4 regions of the Pseudoalteromonas sp. SWYJZ12 genome follow, and region 1 is predicted to be linked to each of the others. Evidence: predicted binding sites of a transcription regulator. Region 1 holds the regulator's gene; each other region holds the start of a gene.

The links. The regulator LexA, encoded in region 1, represses DNA repair genes until DNA is damaged. The targets are predictions, from matches to a motif close to TACTGTATNNNNATACAGTA.
Region 2: the regulator LexA is predicted to act here: its motif matches at 3,427-3,446, upstream of I6F42_RS02320 (SulA-like leucine-rich domain-containing protein).
Region 3: the regulator LexA is predicted to act here: its motif matches at 2,629-2,648, upstream of I6F42_RS10290 (YebG family protein).
Region 4: the regulator LexA is predicted to act here: its motif matches at 2,727-2,746, upstream of I6F42_RS15675 (exonuclease domain-containing protein).

The regions. Positions count from the first base shown of each region.
Region 1 is NZ_JADYXH010000015.1:12,080-17,444, forward strand. Features, by position in the region: gene I6F42_RS14705 (DnaJ C-terminal domain-containing protein) at 1-542, shown strand, start outside; gene I6F42_RS14710 (chaperone modulator CbpM) at 542-862, shown strand; gene I6F42_RS14715 (membrane protein) at 938-1,663, opposite strand; gene I6F42_RS14720 (hypothetical protein) at 1,977-2,357, shown strand; gene I6F42_RS14725 (PaaI family thioesterase) at 2,358-2,798, opposite strand; gene lexA (transcriptional repressor LexA) at 2,966-3,583, shown strand; gene coxB (cytochrome c oxidase subunit II) at 4,067-5,209, shown strand; gene ctaD (cytochrome c oxidase subunit I) at 5,209-5,365, shown strand, end outside.
Region 2 is NZ_JADYXH010000002.1:1,669-7,033, reverse strand. Features, by position in the region: gene cysB (HTH-type transcriptional regulator CysB) at 1-137, opposite strand, end outside; gene I6F42_RS02335 (hypothetical protein) at 462-1,220, shown strand; gene I6F42_RS02330 (NCS2 family permease) at 1,296-2,588, opposite strand; gene I6F42_RS02325 (tetratricopeptide repeat protein) at 2,707-3,171, shown strand; gene I6F42_RS02320 (SulA-like leucine-rich domain-containing protein) at 3,469-3,903, shown strand; gene I6F42_RS02315 (YchJ family protein) at 3,942-4,421, shown strand; gene I6F42_RS02310 (diguanylate cyclase) at 4,496-5,365, opposite strand, start outside.
Region 3 is NZ_JADYXH010000006.1:250,413-255,777, reverse strand. Features, by position in the region: gene fadR (fatty acid metabolism transcriptional regulator FadR) at 1-699, opposite strand, end outside; gene dsbB (disulfide bond formation protein DsbB) at 1,242-1,760, shown strand; gene I6F42_RS10300 (DUF6170 family protein) at 1,762-2,064, shown strand; gene I6F42_RS10295 (helix-hairpin-helix domain-containing protein) at 2,089-2,385, opposite strand; gene I6F42_RS10290 (YebG family protein) at 2,700-3,017, shown strand; gene putP (sodium/proline symporter PutP) at 3,293-4,771, opposite strand; gene I6F42_RS10280 (EAL and HDOD domain-containing protein) at 5,104-5,365, shown strand, end outside.
Region 4 is NZ_JADYXH010000017.1:30,609-35,973, reverse strand. Features, by position in the region: gene I6F42_RS15695 (sugar porter family MFS transporter) at 1-696, opposite strand, end outside; gene I6F42_RS15690 (hypothetical protein) at 1,148-1,390, shown strand; gene I6F42_RS15685 (hypothetical protein) at 1,500-1,886, shown strand; gene I6F42_RS15680 (hypothetical protein) at 1,974-2,363, shown strand; partial or broken gene I6F42_RS20240 (protein phosphatase) at 2,451-2,628, opposite strand; gene I6F42_RS15675 (exonuclease domain-containing protein) at 2,758-4,917, shown strand.

The DNA.
Region 1 (5,365 bases):
CGATTTTTCTTGAAGAGACTTTAGTTGATACCGTTAAGCCTGTTGAGTTTATGTTACCGCAGCGAGATAGTAGTGGTCGTGTCTCTGAAATTAAAAAATCACTTAAAGTGAAAATTCCCGCAGGTTCAGTAAATGGCGAACGAATTCGACTAAAAGGGCAAGGCGGATTAGGGTCAGCGAACGGGCAAAATGGCGATTTGTACTTACAAATTAGTTTAGTGCCCCACCCATTATTTGATGTTGAAGGTCATAACCTAAATATAATCGTCCCTCTTGCACCATGGGAAGCGGCTCTTGGTACAAAAATAAATTTACCTACGTTGGCAGGCAAAATCCAATTAACTATTCCATCTAATAGTCAGTCTGGCCAACGCTTGCGTATTAAAGGCAAGGGATTAATGAGTAAAAAAGCCAAAGGTGATTTATTTGCTGTGCTTAAAATTGTTAATCCAACATCTGTTGATGATACCAGTAAAAAACTTTGGGAAGAATTAGCCGAAAAAGCTCACTTTGATCCCCGTAATAACTGGAGCAAGCCATAATGCAAATTATCGTGACACAAAAAGATGATTTACTTACTAGCAAAGAGCTATGTTTGAGTAGTGATATTAGCGAAGCAATTTTATATGAGCTAGTTGAGCACAATATTGCGGTTCCAATTGAGGGGAAGCATGTTACGCAGTGGCAATTTACGGTATCTGCAGTGACCTTAGTTAAAAAAGCGGCCCGTATTCAACATGACTTTTCGTTAGATTGGTCGGCAATAGCTTTAGTTTTACAATTGCTGGATGAGCGTGATGAGTTGATTTTCGAAAACGAAATGTTAAAGCGACATTTGAGTCGATTTAAACACTTGGAATAAAATCTGCCCTTGGGTACTTCCTAGGGCTTATTTACTCTTTGGTGAGAGTGCGCTAGTTCTTAAAAACCAATATGACTACTTTGATTTATTCTTACTTTTAATTCGGATAAATCGTTTTAGTCGTATGTTTTGCATAAGTAGTAATATTCCACTTAGGCAAAAAAGTACGCTGGTTGCTGCAAAACTAATAAGCAGCGGATTATTAAAATCCTCTCGCTCATCGTAATCCATAATATGTAACATCCAAAAAAAGTCGAAAATTCGCCATAGTGTGCTGCGAACGGTGACAACTCTGCCGTTATTTTCTGACAAGTACAGTGTTGTGTTAAATGTGTCGTCAAATTGTACCTGCCAAACATTGGTTTTATATCCAACTTCTCGCATACCTTGCTTTAGCAGTACAGCGCTTGTCACTTGAGCATCAATAAGTAAGTGTGCTTTAGCATTTGCGGTAATTTGTATTTTAGTTGGCGGCTCAAAAGGCCGGCCTGTTATACCGTTAAAGCTTTGCTGTTCATCTTTATTTATTACTGTAATTATAGGTGTGGTTAAAAAGTTCTCAAAAATTATTTGTGTTGGATTAACCACCTGAGATGCAATATCGTTAAGGGAGGCAACATAATCAGCCTGCGTAAATGGGTTATTAAGAGTACGTGTTGCAAGATGCTCCCCATGAACTTTATCAAGAGGAATAGCGCTCATGACTAAACCGCCTAATAGCCAAGCTAAAATTTGTAATGTGAGCAAATAACCGAGCCATTTATGTAACTTGCGAGCATACTTAAATATTTTTTTATTCATGTTTTAGTCTTATTATTTTTAGAGGCTAGTTTATTACATTAATGGGATTAGTTACTGCGACATTTTGTCGCAGTTTAAACTATAGCTTACTGTAATCATTTAAAAATAAAAAAGATTACACTTAAATTGCTAACATGACTTATTTGTTTAATTGAGCTGAGTGTTTGATATCCAGCTAGCTTTAAACGCTAAAAAATACTTAAAAGCTGCGAAATATCCATATAAAGTGGTTAATAGAGCATAGTTGATTTGGTATAACGGTAAAACTGCGTTAAAGTTTGCAATGAAATTATTAGAGGATAAATACGAAACGATGTCGGAAATTCAATTTTTAAATGTAGATCTTGAGCTTGAATCAAAGCAAGATATTAGTTTGCTAGTGGCAGACTTGAAAAAAGTCGCGACGATTTTACATTATGACAAAGACGAATACCGTCAATTAGCGCGTATTGAAGCAACAGGTGTAGTAAACACGCCTGACAAAGCAATAAACCATATATGTGAGCTTATTGAATCGTGTTCGCGTAACGCGCTAAAGCAATGGTTAAGCTGTTCACGTAGAACGTTTGATATTGGTTTTGAATCAGGCACTTCCCCTAAGTGCTTTAATCAAGCCTTAGATGCAGATACATTACTACGTATATCTGCGATTGGTGCGGGTATGGAAATTACAATTTACCCAATCGAAAAGTAACTACCTTCGCTCTACGACTGCTGCGGTCATTTTTGATACGCAGCACAGCTCATTGCGGCTATTTGTAATTTTTATTTCCCACACTGAACTACGTTTGCCAATATGAAACGCTCTTGCCGTTGCTGTTAAAGTGCCGTTGCGAGATGCTTTTAAATGACTTGCGCTAATTTCCTGCCCCACGCAGTAAAATTTTGTAAAATCGACAACAAAGTTAGCTGCATAGCTGGCAACTGTTTCGGCAAGTACAACGTTAGCACCGCCGTGAACCATTCCCATTGGGTTATGATGCTCAGGAATTGCCGGCATAGTGGCTACTAAGTAATCATCACCAATTTCAGTGACTTCTATTCCCATGGTTTTCATTAATGTTCCTTGGCCATCAATGCCTTGTTCTAACTGCTTGCACAGCTCTAAAGTGATGGGCTGGTACCAAATACTCATAATGACTCCTTTGCTTTTTTAATCATTTATAAACCTAGCTTTAGTTATATCCCTAAAATGTACACAAGTGAAATTACTTTGGCTATTTTAAGGCTTAATTTAAATTTGCGATTTTTATTTAACTGTATATACTCACAGTTAAATGTACTGTATGGAAAACCAGTTGTATGCGACCATTAACGAACCGCCAAGCTCAAATACTCGAACTAATTAAAGTTTTTATTAAAGACACTGGTATGCCTCCTACACGTGCTGAAATAGCGCAAACATTAGGTTTTAAAAGTGCCAATGCTGCTGAAGAACATTTAAAAGCACTTGCTAAAAAAGGCGCAATTAAAATGAAACCAGGTGCAAGCCGTGGTATTCAGTTAATTGAAGAAGAAGAGCCAGAACAATTAGGTTTACCGCTTATAGGGCGTGTTGCTGCTGGTTCACCTATTTTGGCGCAAGAGCACGTTGAAAGTCACTGCAGAATCGATCCATTAATGTTTAAACCGGCTGCAGATTTTTTACTACGCGTTAACGGTATGAGCATGAAAGATATTGGTATTATGGATGGTGATTTACTTGCTGTACATCGTACTCAAACCGCTGAAAACGGGCAAATTGTTGTTGCCCGCCTAGACGAAGACGTAACTGTAAAACGTCTTGAGAAAGCGGGTCGTAAAGTATTACTTCATGCTGAAAACGACGATTTTGAATCTATTGAAGTAGATCTTGAGAATGAGTCTTTTAATATTGAAGGCTTAGCCGTTGGCGTTATAAGAAACGCTGATTGGATGTGACTTTAAAAATAGCTTTTAAACAAGCAGTTTTATAAATGCGTACTAATTAGTACGCATTTTCTGTTTTAAATTCGCACTAAAAATAGGGCATAAATAGCTCACTGACAATTTAAGCTGTAAACTTTTTTACACTTATATTTTCCCCCTCCGAATGCGTTAAACCCCTTTGTTTTACTCATCTTTTGAACTTCCTGTTACCTAGTTGGTTACTGATTTTTTATTAATTACTCAATATCACCTGATTGTTTTTTATACTAAAACTTGCTTGTTGTTCATTTTTTAGCTAATTATTAATGTGCTGAGCTAATAATAACTCACAGCTTTTTAGTTTTGAGAACACACAATATACACAAACCCGTTGTTGGCGCAGCAAAACCAATCAATATTAAATGAGATTGACTAAAAAAATAAAAATAACGAATTGGCGTTTAAGCCGTATGCCTCTTCGCTTTGCATTCGCAATAGCATCAAAGGAGCCGTCACATGGGTAAACTGACCTCTACCTTGTGGCTTATATTATGTGTTTTTTCGCACCCAGTTTTGGCAAACAGCCAATACAATATGCGCAAAGGCGTAACCGATATAAGCAATAATGTATATCAGCTGCACATGACCATATTTATAATATGTTGTGTGATTGGGGTGATAGTGTTCGCAATTATGTTTTGGGCACTTATTCATCACCGCAAATCTAAAGGGGCTGTACCTGCCCAATTTCACGAAAGCACTAAAGTAGAAATACTTTGGACTGCAATCCCGTTTGTTATTTTAATTGCTATGGCAGTACCAGCCACTAAAACCCTAATTGCAATGGAAGATGCCAGCAAAGCTGATCTCACTATTAAAATTACAGGCTCGCAATGGAAATGGCATTATGAATATATGGGTGAAGATGTAGAGTTCTACTCTATTTTATCTACCCCGCAAGATGAAATCGCGAATCTTGCAGATAAAAATCCTAACTACTTACTTGAGGTTGATAAACCTCTCGTACTGCCAATAAATCAAAAAGTACGATTTTTAATGACTTCTGACGATGTTATTCACTCTTGGTGGGTACCTGATTTTGCAGTTAAAAAAGATGCGAATCCCGGCTTTATAAACGAAACATGGACGAACATAAACGAAGAAGGTACTTACCGAGGCCAATGTGCTGAGTTGTGTGGTAAAGATCATGGCTTTATGCCCGTTGTGGTGGTCGCTAAATCTGAGGCTGATTTTAAAACGTGGCTTGCAGATGCAAAGCAAGCTAAACAAAAAGCAGCATTAGCAGATGCCGCATTACTTGATAAAACCCTCCCAAAAGAAGAATTAATGACTTTAGGCGAACAAGTATATATGGCCAATTGTGCTGCATGTCATCAGCCTACTGGCATGGGGTTACCGGGTGTATTTCCTGCACTTAAAGGCAGCCCTATAGTGCTTGGCGATATAAAAGATCACATTGATGTAGTTATCCATGGGCGACCCGGTACGGCAATGCAAGCATTTGCCAAACAGTTATCTATAAAGCAATTAGCAGCGGTTATTACTTATAAACGTAATGCGTGGGGTAATGATACGGGTGATGTTATTCAACCGAGTCAAATACAGGCAGCACTTGATGCCAAAGTGGAGGCGAACTAATGAGTAGCATAGTAGAACAACCTAACGCCAATGAAGCTCATCATGCTCATCACCCAGCTAAAGGTTTTAAACGCTGGCTTTACACAACTAATCATAAAGATATAGGTAGTTTATATTTAATTTTTTCGCTGACCATGTTCTTAATTGGTGGTGGAA
Region 2 (5,365 bases), on a different contig from region 1:
ACACCCAACTCATCTTCTAACATGCGTACTTGTTTAGAAATTCCTGGCTGCGAGGTAAATAAACTCTCAGCAGTCGCTGAAACATTTAATTTATGATTTTGTACTTCTACGATGTATCTGAGTTGTTGTAATTTCATGGCTGCAAATTTTAACGTTATTATTCATATTATTTATAAAGGCAATACCGCTTAAAACCAAGTGTTATTTACGTAAAATAGTACTTTAGGTCTTTAGGTGTGCAATTATCTGATTAGAGTTCAAGGCTAGCATAATAAATATGCTTCAGGTAGCGATGATTATTCAGCTCAAGTTTATAAGTCCTTAGGCTTACTGCAGTTTATAAAGAGCTCAACCTATCAATTTTTTGGTATATTTTTCAAGTTAATCGGCGCAAAGCTACCCTGTTAACGTATATTTAATGTAAGATTAAGTAATTAGGTTATATATCCGAGAATTACACCATGATCGTTTCTATTATAATAGTACTTATAGTTGCATTGATTGTGATTGCACTTTGGGTAAGTGCTGTACAACAACACAAAGAAAAACAAGAAGCGGAACGCCGCAAAGAGCTAACAAAACAAAAAGCTATAATAGAAGAAACAGAAGAAGCACTAATGAATAGTGCCAATATACCTCTTTCTGAAAATATAATCCGTGTATTGCAACGCCGTATTTACGAAGCATTAAACACGATGGTTACTAGTTCGCCAACATCCAAAGCACTCAAAAGCCGCTTAGGTGAGGCTAAAACGCACCTCACCAATGCAGTTCTAGACAACAGCAATGAAGCCCTAACGTTACCCAATAATGACAAACAACTTGTTGGCCTAATTCAAGGCATCAAAAAATTGCGCTCAATTTTACGCTCTGAACATAATAAAGGTCGTATTGATAGCCAAATTTTTGTTTTAGAAGATAAACGCCTCGAAAAACTACAACTACGTATTAATATTGAAAGCCAAATAAAACGGGGCCTATCTGCCCGCTCAGCCAGTATGGTTGGCTCTGCAAGACAGTACTTTGAAAAAGCGCAGGCGACACTCAGTGCAGTCACCTACTCTGATGAATACGTAACTTCAAAACGCTTGGAAGTTGAGGGTTACTTAGAGGCAATTAGTGTTGAACTGAGAGCTTCTAATGCAAGCGCACTTAAAAAGAAAACAGAGGAAGAGCAAGACGACTTAGATATACTGTTTGCTCCTAAAAAGAAATGGTAGTGCTTTTATAAAAGCATTAAAAAAGCCTGCACAAATTAAAATTTGTGCAGGCTTTTTTGTGTTTTTTATTAGCTATTAAGACAAAAATGCAAACTTGAAAACAAACAAGGCTGTTAATATCCAAACACTAATACTGACTTGATCTTGCTTACCGCACAAGACTTTAACCGCCGTATAAGATATAAAACCAAGTGCAATACCGTGCGCAATCGAAAACGTTAATGGTGTCATTAGTAATACCACAGTAACAGGAATTGCATCGGTCATATCATCCCAGTTTACAAACTTTAAATTTTGCAGCATCAGAACAGCGACATATAAAATAGCGCCTGCCGTAGCATAAGCCGGTACCATTTGTGCAAGCGGTGCAAAAAACATCATTAGTAAAAAGCAAATGCCTACAACTACAGCTGTTAAGCCAGTACGTCCGCCAACAGATACACCAGCAACCGATTCTATATACGATGTAGTCGTAGACGTACCTAGCATCGCACCTGCAATTGTTGCTGAGCTGTCAGCACTTAATGCGCGCCCTAAACGAGGCATGTTACCTTTTTCATCAGCTAAACCTGCTTTTTGAGTTACCGCAACTAATGTACCCGAAGTATCAAAAAGATCGACAAACAAGAAAGCAAAAATAACACTCATCATTGATATATCAAAAGCGGCTGCAAAATCTAGCTGCATAAAAGTAGGCATTATTGATGGTGGCATAGCCATAACACCGTGATATTCAACAAGCCCCAAACTTAAAGCAATGCCAGTCACTAATAAAATACTAATAAGCACGCCACTTTTAAAATCGCGGTATAAAAGCGCTGCAATTACAAAAAAGCTCAATATAGCCAATAACGGTCCTGGAGAAGTAATGTCGCCCAACTGCACTAATGTTGCCGGGCTTGAGACTATAATGCCTGCATTTTTAAGGGCAATTAATGCTAAAAAAGCACCTATACCCGTTGCGATTGCTCGCTTGAGCACCAGAGGTATGGCATTAATAATCCACTCTCTGACTTTAAATAAGCTTAAAAACAAAAATATACAACCCGACATAAATACAGCCCCTAACGCGGCTTGCCAGGTATAACCCATTCCTAATACGACACCATACGTAAAAAAGGCATTTAGTCCCATACCAGGCGCTAATGCTAATGGATAATTAGCCCATAAACCCATTATAAAACAGCCTATTGCAGCTGCTATACATGTCGCTACAAATGCAGCCCCTTGATCCATCCCAGCCTCTGCGAGCATAGCCGGGTTTACAAATACAATGTATACCATAGTTATAAAGGTAGTTAGGCCAGCAACGCATTCGCGTTTAACTGTTGAATTATTTTCGCTCAGTTTAAATAAGGCTTCGAACATAATAAACTTGTGATAGTAAAAAGTGGCGAGATTTTAACATAAAAATTATCTTTTACAGGACATTTTACCTTGCTATATACTAAACTGTTAAAGTAGTTAAAATAATAAATGAACCGATATGCTTAAAACAACACCTTGTGAGCAAGACTTAGAGCAACAGCTAGATAATATTTTAGGTTTTGTTACTCAACCCGAAAATACCTCTGTGCCCGTTGATAATAAAAAAGATGAGCAAAGTACGTTAAATAAAGCCCTATATTATTTAAAAAATAATCAAGCTCCATTGGCTGCAAAATGCATGCGACTTGCTGCAATGGCGGGAAACCATAGAGCACAGTTTTATTTAGGTTTATTCTTTGTGAAAGGTGAAGGCGTGCCACAAAGTGTATTTCATGCTGTAGCTTGGTTAAGCTTAGCAAGTAGCCAAGGGTACGCCCCTGCCACTGCAGCGGTTACAGATATACGCAAACATATCGAAACTAAGCGATTTAAAGATGCTCAATGTTATGCGGCAAGTTTGTACGAACAAATCCACCAACTCCAGTTTTCTCATATGATCCCTCGCACGAGTGAAAACACATAAGCTAACTATGATAGAAGTACTGTATGCAGTGTAAAAAAATACTGTATATGGTTACAAAGATAATCCTATACAGTATAAAACCCCAAAATGAAGACACTGCTCAAAAATTTATTTTTAGAATACCTCCTCAAAAACAACCCTATAACAACCTGATTAATAAAGAATTATAAATTAAAAAATAAAAACAATGATCAAAAGCTGAATAACTGTACAAATAAATAGCATAAAAGGCTTGCACGAAAGCACTGTATAAACTACTGTATATGAATACTGTATAAAAACCCAGTGAGTGAAATTATGTTACAGCCTATTACCGTAAGAACAGTTAAAAGTTACCAACAAGATGAGCAAAGCGATTGCGTGAATTTGATTCAAATTGAAGATGAAATTTCAGCGACCTTTGAGCTTTTAAAAGTATTACACCAATACAATAGCTCTAATGCATGGACGTTACTAATTGCTCCAGATCACGTACCTAGCAAAGCTTTACTTGACTCATGCTCTATTGATACAAGTAAATTACTTGTTATTAGACAGAAGCACCTAGTAAATTTAGAGTATGTATTAAATTCTGCATTACATAACGGAAACTTTGCAGCGGTAATTACCTGGACCGATATAGTTAATAACCAACTACTTACGAATCTATCGTTCGATTTAAGTAAAACGAATACAAAACTATACTGTTTTACTAAAAAGTCTCAAACAACAGAGATATCACTCGCCCAATAAGCTTGTTAAACTAATGTTTTAGACTTTGTATTATTATTATGACTTCACTCAATACCACATTATGTTTTTGCAGCAGTGGGCACAATTATGCTGATTGCTGCGAGCCGCTTCACTTATCTGTTAAGCAAGCTGATTCTCCTGAACAACTTATGCGCTCACGATTCAGTGCTTATGTTATTAAAAATGCAGAATATGTTTATCAAACCTACGCAAAAGAAAAACAAGCTGAAAATCCGGTTAAAGAAATCAATGATTTTGCTAACAGCTGTCGATTTATAAATCTTGATGTAATTGGGTCAAGCCATGATGGAGATACCGGCACTGTAGAATTTAAAGCCCAATATTTTTATCAAAACTTATTTTGTGAGCTTCACGAAAAATCGCAGTTTATTAAAGAAAACACTCAATGGCGTTATTTAGATGGCACTATATATCCTGTTGAAGATATTAAAGTGGGCAGAAATGATGACTGCCCATGTGGTAGCAATAAAAAGTACAAAAAATGTCATAGCGTGTAATAAATAATCTTATTTAATATTTATCACCTACAAGGTGTTTTTAAGTGGCAAAGTGATTTATTAGCTAGCTAAACTTAAAAACACACTTGGTTACGACCTTGCATTTTGGACTCATACATTTTTTCATCTGCGATCTGCAAGGTGTTTTTGTTATTTACGTACGGTTGTAGGGTTGCACCGCCAATACTAATAGTCACAAAGTCATATTCTGAATATCTGTGTAATATTCCTAAATCGACCACATTTTGTTTAATTTTATCAGCAACACAAATCGCACCTTCAGTGCTTGTATGCGGTAGAACAACTACAAACTCTTCGCCGCCGTAACGCGCAACAAAATCGGTTGGCCTTTGCAAACTATTAGTAATAGTCTGTGCAACAAGGTTTAAAACCGTATCGCCTTGCACATGACCATAAAGATCGTTGTATTGCTTAAAGTAGTCTATATCGATGAGTAATAGTGCATAGTCGACTTTTTCTCGTAAGGCGCTTCGTTCCATTTTAGAAAAATGCGCATCAAAATAACGACGATTGAATACCTTTGTTAAATCATCTAGAAATACTTTTTGATTGAGTAAGTCATGTTGCAGTTTCATCGTAATATGGGCGCGCACTCTTCTATATAAAGTTTCCGAGTTAGTTGGTTTCTTTATAAAATCTACAGCCCCTGCTTCCCAGCACTCTTCTTCTTGATTTTCAGATGAGGTTACAAAAATAACGGGGATATCTTGTGTTTCAGATATATTTTTTAATTTTAGACATGTTTCAATACCACTCATTCCTTCCATATTAATATCGAGTAGTATTATATCTGGCGGATTATGTTTACAAATTTCAATCGCATCCTCACCACAGCTCGTTGTTGTTACACTAAAATGCTCTGATAATATTTTTTTTAATACAATTAAGCTTAATAGCTGATCGTCAACGACAAGTACCTTAGA
Region 3 (5,365 bases), on a different contig from region 1:
TGAGGGCATATCACCTCGGATTTTTTGCCAAATCTCACCTGTTTGATGACCGTATTTACGCATCATCGAAATAGCACCATCGTGCTCTTTATTTTCTGCCAAGATTGTTAAATCTTTATAAAACTGACGAGCAAGTTCACGAGTTCCGGCATCAGAGAAGTAATGACAACCAATCTTTGAATAAAAACCTCTAAAACCGTTGAGTATTAATACATAAATACGGTTATTACCCGCAACGGCTAATTCGTGATGAACTTTGTAATCGTAGTCAGCAAATGCCTGCGCAGTATCTTCTAGCTCATGACTTTGTGATAAAATTTCAATTACACGTTCAGGATTTAACTTAATTGCAGCACGTGTATAAATAGCACTAATATTAGTACGTGCAGATAAAAGCTGATCTGTCAGCTCTGGCATCTTGTCTTCATCTAAGCGCGCTAGTGTTTCAAGAATATTTAAGCCAGACGTCTCCCAAAAGTTATTTACTTTTGTTGGTTTACCATGCTGAATTGTTAACCAACCATCACGTGCTAAACGCTGTAATACTTCTCTCAAGGTCGTTCTTGTTACACCAATTAACTCTGAAAGTTCTCGCTCAGCAGGTAGAATTGAACCTGGAGGGAAATCGCCGTTCCAAATAGATTCAACTATATATTCTTCAGCAAATCCTGCTGGGCTTTTCGCTTTAAAAATTCTCATCCAGTTCCCACTCGAATTAATCAACACTCATCGTTTTACACGAATAACTGACTGATTGTACCAGACGAAGCATAACTAACAAGTAAAGTCAGGTATATTAATAAGCAAATGAGTAGAAATTAAAGATTAATAAATAATAAAATTTAGATTTCTCTAATATCGCTACAATGTATAAATATACAGAGCAATATTCATTGTAGGTACATTGTAATTATTGATATTTTATTTACACCATACCTAACTGAATCAACTTAAAACACATAAGTACATTAAAAAGGAACACCTATGCAACAGAGTGTTCTAACCGCAACTTTAAAGAATTGATTAGGCAATGTACCAATGTTGTATAAGTAAGCGATATAACTAAGCTTATGTATCAATGGGAACTAAGTAGAGCGTCATGTAGCCTCTGCTGAGGCTGCATTGAGTGATCAATAATTTCATCTTATAAAAAGCGACTTCGGTAGCTTTTTTTTCCTTTTTGTTGCCGCATACATTATCCTAGGTCATAATCTAACGTCTTATTTAAACGCGGAATTTTTATGAACTGGCTTGCGCAATTACCCACCCAACGTACCCCGTGGCTTTTATTTACAGCTATCGTTTTTTTACTTGAAGTGACCGCCCTTTTCTTTCAATACCAAATGGGATTGGCGCCTTGCATAATGTGCATATATCAACGTACAGCCGTACTGGGTCTATTAGGCGCAGGAATCGTAGGTTCGACTAAACCACAGAGCAAAGCAGTTCGTATATTAGCGTATGTAATTTGGGGTGTATCGAGTGTTTGGGGATATTTAATTGCTCGCGAGCATATTGATATGCAAACCACCACAGACCCTTTTGCATTTAGCTGTGAGTTTGAACCAAACTTCCCGTCGTTTATGCCGTTACATGAATGGATACCTAGCTTTTTTCAGGCGACCGGGGATTGTGGAAATATAGATTGGCAGTTTGTTGGTTTGAGCATGCCTGCTTGGATGGAAATTATATTTGGGACTTTCTCACTAACACTATTTATTATAGTTATTGGCCGTTTATTAATTAAAAAGTCGATTTGATATGTTTACATTTTTTTCAAGCCAATTAGATGAGCTTAAACATCTAAAAGTACGCAAGCGCCAAGACGTAATAGCACTTTCTTTAAGTATGTTATCGCCAACTGATAAAGTGTTACTGCGTATTATTAAATTAATATTACTAAGTCCACTATTTTTAATATTCACGGCATTTAAAGGTTGGATATTAATCCCGTTTTTGATACTCGGCGGACTTTGCTACCCACTTTTAACAACACCTATTGAAATCAACTTTGCTAAAAAACACTTAAGCGATGCATTAAAACAATTTAATCAGGGCGCATAGCGCCCTGATTGTTATCTACTGCTATTAAAGTGAAATTTTCCCCTCTAATTTGGCTAATAGTTTTTTACCAATTCCTTTAACTTGCGATAAATCACTAACGCTTTTAAATTCGCCGTTTTCTTCACGGTAATCCACAATTGCCTGCGCTTTTTTCTTACCTATACCCGGTAGCTTAGCAAGCATATCTGCATCAGCATTATTTATACTAATTGTCTCAACTTGAGGCATTTGCTTAGTTACTTCCGATAGTTGTGCATATACGGTAGTTGCAGGTAGTAAGCATAATAAGCTTATTATGAATAAATTTTTTAACGTTTTCATCAAACTTGTCCCTATTCTTCTTTTCTTAATTTTGAATGTTGCTCAGGAAAACCAAAAAGTAAGGAGCTGAAAAGCTCATCACTTAAAGTGTACCTAAACGCATTATCACTATGATCCGAAATCCTGAAAATGCAGCTGGTACAACAAAGTGATTGCTTAACTAAAGTAAAGTTACCGTTTTTTGTCAAATTTAAGACACCTAAAAATTAATACTTCGCGCTTGCAAATTTACGCCCAAACCATTACTGTACATAAAAACAGTAATCTAATGGTTTTTACAAACCACGGTGCCAAGCAATTTTGCAGGAGAAATCATGGCTGTTGTTGTTAAATATGTTGTAGAACGAAACGGAGTCGAGCGTATGACGTTTACTACCAAAAAAGAAGCTGATGCTTATGACAAGATGCTCGATATAGCAGAATCACTTGAGCTAATGCTAGAAAAGGTAGACGTACCGCTTAGTGAGCAACAAATTGAATCACTTGCTTTAGAAATAGCGAAAAGCAAAGATGACTTTATGACCATATTAAAGGGCGGCAAAGATCCAGTTGTTACCAAAGCGCCAGCAAAAAGTAAAAAGTCAGATAACGTTGCATCAATTGAAGATAACAACGATAAAAAAGCAAGTTAACTCGTAGATTGTCCTCTCCTCGGACGGGACAAACTAAATAAAAAAGGGAGCAACTTAGTTGCTCCCTTTTTTATTATACCAATTCGCTTAATTAAGTGATCTATTTTGAGGGTGGAAAAACGTGTTGATAGCTAGGCAAAAAATTTGATATTTAGTTGTTCTAAATGATAATTTTTTAACGCCGGTAGCAACACGTTTAGCACCGCAAAATGATTAAGTATTATTGCGGATTGGTATTACTTACTACTCATTTTAAAATGAATAGTAATTGCTATTTAAAGCTCTTTTTCTACTTCATCAAATAAAGCAGTGATGTTTTGCTCTGGCTCTTTTGTTACTAAGCTAACAACAACAATTGCGATACTCGCTAAAATAAAGCCAGGTACTATTTCATACATAAAGCTACTTAAACTTTCACCATTAATAGTAAACGGACCATAAATCCAAACAAGCACTGTAAACGCACCTACTAACATACCAGATAAGGCGCCAGCAAAATTCATACGTTTCCAATAAAGGCTAAACAATACAAGTGGTCCAAAAGCAGCACCAAAGCCTGCCCATGCATTACTTACTAGGTCTAAAATAGAGCTATCTCTATCGTACGCTAAATAAATTGCAAACAGAGCAACAAATGCAACGCTAATTCGACCAACAGTAACTAATTCAAAGTCGCTAGCATCTTTACGTAAAAATGTTTTATATAAATCTTCAGTCAATGAACTTGAGCTTACTAGCAATTGCGATGAGATAGTACTCATGATAGCAGCCAAAATTGCAGCTAGTAAAAAGCCAGCAATAAGTGGGTGAAACAATAACTCAGAAAGAATTAGGAAAATCGTTTCAGGATCTTCAACTACAATATTATTTTCATAAGTATAAGCAGCACCAAATATACCAGTACCAACAGCACCAAGGGCAGCAACAATCATCCATGTCATACCAATACGGCGAGCTTTAGGCATATCCTTAACACTACGTACCGACATAAAACGAACGATGATATGTGGTTGACCAAAATAACCTAAACCCCATGCCATTGCAGAAATAATACCTAATGCAGAGCCTGCTCCAATCCAGTTAAGCATATCTGGATTTACACTATGTAAAGTAGATTCCAGAGGTTGTTCAAGTAAAGAGTATGCAACAGTAGGCACTAGAATCAGTGCGATGAACATGATACAACCTTGCACGAAATCAGTTAAGCTAACCGCTAAAAAACCACCAAACAAAGTGTATAAAACAACAACACCCGTTGTAATGTATAAACCCACTTCATAACTTAGACCAAATGAGCTTTCAAACAATTTTCCGCCGGCTACAACACCAGATGACGTGTAAAGAGTAAAGAAGACTATAATCACAACAGCAGATACAACACGTAATAAGTTTGACTTATCATTGAAGCGATTTGAGAAGTAATCTGGGATTGTTATAGAGTCATTTGCTTTTTCAGTGTACACACGTAATCTAGGTGCAACTAACAGGTAATTTAACCAAGCACCAATCACCAAACCAATTGCTATCCATGTACTACTAAAACCAGTAACAAACATCGCACCAGGTAGGCCCATTAAAATCCAGCCACTCATGTCAGATGCACCTGCAGATAGTGCAGCAACACTTGGTGATAGATTTCGTCCACCTAACATGTAACCTGATACATCGCCAGTAGATTGCTTATATGCATATAGTCCGATACCTAACATTACAACAAAATATAATGCTAGTGAAATAATCATTCCTGTTTCCAAATTAGCCTCCGCATAATTATTAATAACAGGCTCTTGATCCGAATATTGACTCTTAAAATATTATAATAAAGACACTATTAGGATAAAAACCATTCTCGCTGACTATATCATGCCTAACAATAAAATCTCCAACTTGTTGCTTCCAGCTGATACAAAAATACTCATGTTGAATAATTTTAAAGCGAATTGGTAAAATATAATAAATTAAATAGAAGAAACACCTTAATTTATAATGATAATTTATTAATCTAGCAAATATACGTAATGCTATTTTGAGTCTTTTGCCATATATTATTACAATAACTAATTACATTAATCTTACGGAACTATTTATGTATTTTTACGCTGCACGCCAACCAATTTTAGACAGAGATAAAAAACTTATCGGTTATGAGCTTTTATTTCGTGATGGCGTTGATAACGTATTTCCCGATATAGATGGTGACGAAGCAACAACACGACTTATAGAGGGTAGCCAGTTTAATTTTGGTTTAGAAGATTTAACCGACAATAAACCTGCCTATATAAACTTCACCCTAGAAACACTATCAAAGGGTTACCCTACACTACTAGGTAAAGACACTATAGTTGTAG
Region 4 (5,365 bases), on a different contig from region 1:
TTTACTAAATACCGCTTTTGCATCATCCACTTTACCTTGCGCCACTAAATAACGAGGCGATTCAGGAATAAATAAAACACCCACTAAAAACAACACAGCAGGCACAAGCTCTGCCCAAAACATCCAGCGCCAAGCGGCTATATCAAGCATTAAAATATTTTGCGCGCTGCCTGCTGCATCAGCAATTAAGTAGTTACTTAAAAAAGCAGCAAATAAACCCAATACAATAGCGAGTTGTTGCAATGTAGCTAAACGACCACGAAGTGCTGGTGGCGCAACTTCAGCAATGTAAGCAGGCGCTAATACCGATGCCGCACCAATACCTAAACCACCAAATAAACGGTAAAAAATAAACTCCGCAGAGCTTTCGCTAATGCCCGACCCAAAGGCACTAATAGCAAAAATAATCGCAGTGATGATCATAATTGCACGGCGACCAAATTTATCAGCCAGCGGTCCTGCAGCAAGCGCACCTAAGGCACAGCCAAGTAATACAGAGGCAACATTAAACCCCTTAGCCACACTGCTTGAATTAAATGCATTACCCAGTGCCGACACCGTGCCGTTAATAACGCCTGAGTCAAAACCAAATAAAAAGCCACCAATAGCAGCCACGGCAGAGATAAAAATTACGTAAAAAAGAGAGGTGTTTTCAGCTGTGTTGGCTGAGTGGGAAGGCGGTGTGTGCGTTGTCATTATATGCCCTGAAAGTTAAATTAAATTTAAGGGAGCATAATATCGTAAAGCGTTATGGTTGAATATGCTTGTGCGGGTATAAAGGGTTTGGCGAGTATAAATTAAGCCGTTTTTAAGGTTTTAATTTAAGGGCTTTAATTTAAAGGTATTAGCTTACCGGCGTTACTTTAAAATTAAGTTACTGCCTTTTTAGATAACACAGACTGAATTTTAATAAATAATATGCTTTGTATAGGAAGTGCCTGTTGGAACAATATTACTGATCTGTACCTTTAAGTGTGCTTTTGCAATTACATAAATTGATTGGAAGTTAGGTAATTGTTTACAAGTGATTATTTGGTGGTTAAGGTAAATGCATTGAATATAGGAACATTGTCGGTTTATAAAACGACAAATATCGTCGATTAAGTTGTTATGTTTACTTCAAGCTCAGAGTGTTAATGGAATATTTATGCCAATAAAAAAATGGATTGTTCAATACGCTATAGCTCTACCAATTATTTTTTCTCTGTTGACAGGCGTTCAATACTTAAAAGGCAGAAGTCTAGAATACTCTATTGAATTCGGTATTTTGTGGGCCTTAGTATCGGTAACCATTTTTGCTATTAGGCGTTTCTACAATTATCGCAAAAATATTAATTGTGCTGTATGTAATGATATACCTAATAACAATCAAGATTCTGGTGGTAGGTAAACATAATAAGTAACAGTTGGCTACGTTTCGCTTCGCTACACAGTTTAGCCAACCATTACTTAGCCTGTTATCTAAGCGTTAGTTTTCAAATAAACTTATGGAGTCAATTTTGAGGTTATTTTGTCTTATTTTAATCATGTTCGTATCTGGATGTGCAAGTATTTATGGGATTACTGGTGCTGATGAAGGAAAAAGAGTCGGCAACTCCTTTAAGTACAATATTATCCATCCGGGCTTGGGTGTAACAATCATTGAACCATATAGTGAAAAATTAATTCCTATAGAAACTATTGGTAAAAGTTCTCCCTCTCCCTTAAACCATACGATAAAATTTGGGACTTCCGAAAATATGCATACGCTAAAGATCGTTGGGAAGTATGAGAAGGACTTGTATCTTGATGATGCATACTATGGTTCTATCTGGAATGGAGATGTACTTGTAAAAAATGGAGTACTATTTATTAATGGTAAAATTGCCGAAAAAATTGAAAACTAACAAGGCAAGTCATCGGAAAAACACTTGCTGGCTGCGCCAGAGCGCTCGCGTTTCCAGCTGCGTGGGACGTTATAAGCACGGATGGATATGAGAGCACTTTATCTACTTTTAATTTTAGTTTCTATAAATATAAGTGCTGATGCTTACTTTCCCAGCTGCTTTGAGTCCTCTACTTTTGAGAGATATGGGAAAAAGCTATTTATTACACCAGATGATTTGTTAAACCGTCCTAATTGGGACTTAGGTGATGGCGAACCACCAATATCAATTGGTAATGCAACAGAAAAAGTTATGTCATTTCTTCGTGATAAATACAGTGTTGGAGACGTGATATTTGCATTTGTTCACCTAAAGAGCCAAGTTTGTTTAATAGACCAGAAAATGCAAATAGTTTGGTTTTACGTTTTCGCTGCTGACTCACCAATTAGTCTTGTTGGTATCTCAATGACTGGACGATTGATTGAGGCCGTAGAATGACATTTAAAAGAATATTTTTAGCGCTATTCATAGTGCTAAATCCTACCCAGTTGCTGTCTACACCTCAAAGCTCTCAAAGTACTCTTTTTACAATTCTATAGTCAGTGCTTTAGGGCGAATGCCTTGTACTAGGCTGTATACCTCTTCTTATGTGTACTGTCGAATTTAAAATAAGTGCAGCGACCAACCCTGTGCCGCAGGTGCCGCCTTTACAGTGTATGGCAATGGTTTGCTTTTGTTGTATGGCTTGTAATATGTCGCTTTTTACATTTAGTGCTTATTGACTCTAAATTATTCTTATATGGCAACTATAAGCATTACTGATTACAAGTTTAAGATTGAATAATAAGCGCAAATACTAGATACTGTTTTTATATACAGTTGTGGCGATATTATGAAAAAAGAATTACCAGCAAAATACTATTTAGCGCATTTTAGAGAGCTTATTGAGTTTGTAACAAGTAAATGTATGCATTTACTTGAGCCCAAACACAGCGAATTTATTAGTAAAATTAATCAGCTAGATGAGCAAAGCCAGTGCATGTTGGCGCGGGTATACTCGCGAAGGCCTTATTTGGTGCAGGCGCAATCGCTTAATTATGAAGAAATAACATCGCCGCATCAGGCTATTTATACGCTAAAAAAAGCCGGTATTTTATTTGAGCCAAACGAGCAGCATTATTCACAGCTTTTAGCGCACTTAACTAAGCCTTCTTTGGTTGAGTTGCTAAGTAATTACAGTGAGAAAATAAGCTTTAAAAAGAGCGCCGCTAAAGGCGCGCTGGTGGATATTGCGCGTGAGTTTTTTAAAGCATGCCCACAAGAGCTTGCGCCACTTTATAGCCAGTATGTAATTAATAACCGGAGTGACTACTACGAATATTTTGAGTTTTTATTTGCAGGCAAACTAAGCGGTGGAGATGTGAATCATCAAAATCGTTTTGTAATGCGAGACTTAGGCTTAACCGCTACGCGCGAAGGGCACAGTGAGAGCTTGTCACGCTTTGAAACACTTGACGAAGCACAATCAAACTATTTATTAAACCGTTACCGGTTAGCATTTAAAAATATAACCGATGAGAGCGATTACGTTGCTTTAGCGCCGCAGGTTTTAGTACAAGCTGCACATGGTGCAATTGCCGTTGTATTAAAAAATAAATTATTAGTTAGGCTTTATAGGCAGCTAAAAGCAGTTGATAGCGAACTTGCTTTTAGCTTACTTGAAGGGTGCGTGGATGATAGCGAAGCACAAGAAATTCAAATAAGAGAGCAATACAGGCTTGGCAATAAAGAATGGGTAAAAGCACGATTAGAAGCCATTATCGAAAATCCCCTTACTGATGATTTACTGTATTTTGCTGACGATTTTTTAATGCGTAAGTTTAATAAAAAAACACGTTCGCGTTTAAGTGCCATGCTTGCCGACACCCAATGCGTGCTAGAAATAGATGAACTATACCGAGGTGAAGTAGAGCAGGGCGTAAACGATTATTATACTCGCCAAGGTATGGCTGTATTTAATACCGAAAATACGCTTTGGCAAAGTTTGTTTGCATTAGTATTTTGGCATGAGTTATTTGTGGAGTCGCCTTATCCGCCATGCAATGAGTTTGATATTTATCCGCAAGTATTAAGGCTTGGTAATTTTTATGAATCGCAGCAAACGCAGATAAATGAGCGCTTAGCACAGTGCCAAACGTCGCAAGCATTGCTTAATTTAGTATGCAAACATGCAGCGCAATACTTTGATCAACCTAACGGTTTGTTTAGATGGCGCAGCAATTTATTAGAGCCACTAGAAGCGCTTATTTTAAACAGCCCACTTGAGGCATTAATTACTCATTTAACGGCTATGAGTAAACATTATTTACAGCTAAAAGACGGCTACCCCGACTTAATGGTCATTAATAATGGCCAAGTACATTTTGAAGAGGTAAAAGCACCGGGCGACAAACTGAGGCGCAACCAACTTACCACTATTGATAATTTAAAAAATGTGGGCTTTACAGTACACATTGCTGCGGTTAAATGGTTTGTAGATCCACACCGTATTTACAGTGTGGTCGATATAGAAACCACAGGCGGCTTAAAAGGCGGTAACCGTATTACCGAAATAGGCCTTGTAAAAGTGCAGCACGGTAAAGTAATTGATACTTGGACTAGCTTAGTTAACCCCGAGCGCCATATACCTGGATTTATAACGTCACTAACTGGTATTAGCGACAGCATGGTTTATAACGCGCCCGTATTTGCAGAGGTTGTAAAGCCACTAATTGATAAACTCGCAGGCAGTATTTTTGTAGCCCATAACGTTAATTTTGACTACGGCTTTATTAAAAAAGAATGCGAGATGGCAGGGCACTTTTTTAAAATGCCAAAAATGTGCACCGTGGTTGAATCGCGCAAAGCGTTTAAAGGCTTAAAGTCGTATTCGCTTGGTAATCTCTCATCGCATTTTAATTTAAATTTAACCAGCCATCACCGCGCACTTGCTGATGCAACGGCTACTGCTGAGTTATTGTTACTTATTCAGCAATCCCAAAGTAGTGAATAGATCTTCAGGTTAACTAAAAGCCACTAAATAGTTATGCCATGAATAATCAGTACTTAATTGAAAATTAATTATGTGCTGACACTTAAAGTGGGTCTTTAATATAATTTAGACTTCGAAGTCTAAATTATATGCTCTATTCGAATTTCATTCCTTTTCTTTGTTTAAATCCCTCGCATTAAACTGATCAAACCAGTAATTTTAAATCCGCCATAAAAATTAAATTTGTTTACTATTAGCTGCTTGAGTGTATTTTAAGCTTTTGTTTTTATAACACCTGTTAGTTACATGTAAAAGTTGCATTAATCGTTGTTGCATTCGAATGCAAAAAGCGGTAGTTTTTATGAGTCGAAAAAATAGTCATTTAAATACTGCGTTTTTAATAATTATAAATAATAAAAATTCGGTGGTGGAGCATAGCTTCCATAAATGCTTAATAAAATTCATTTCA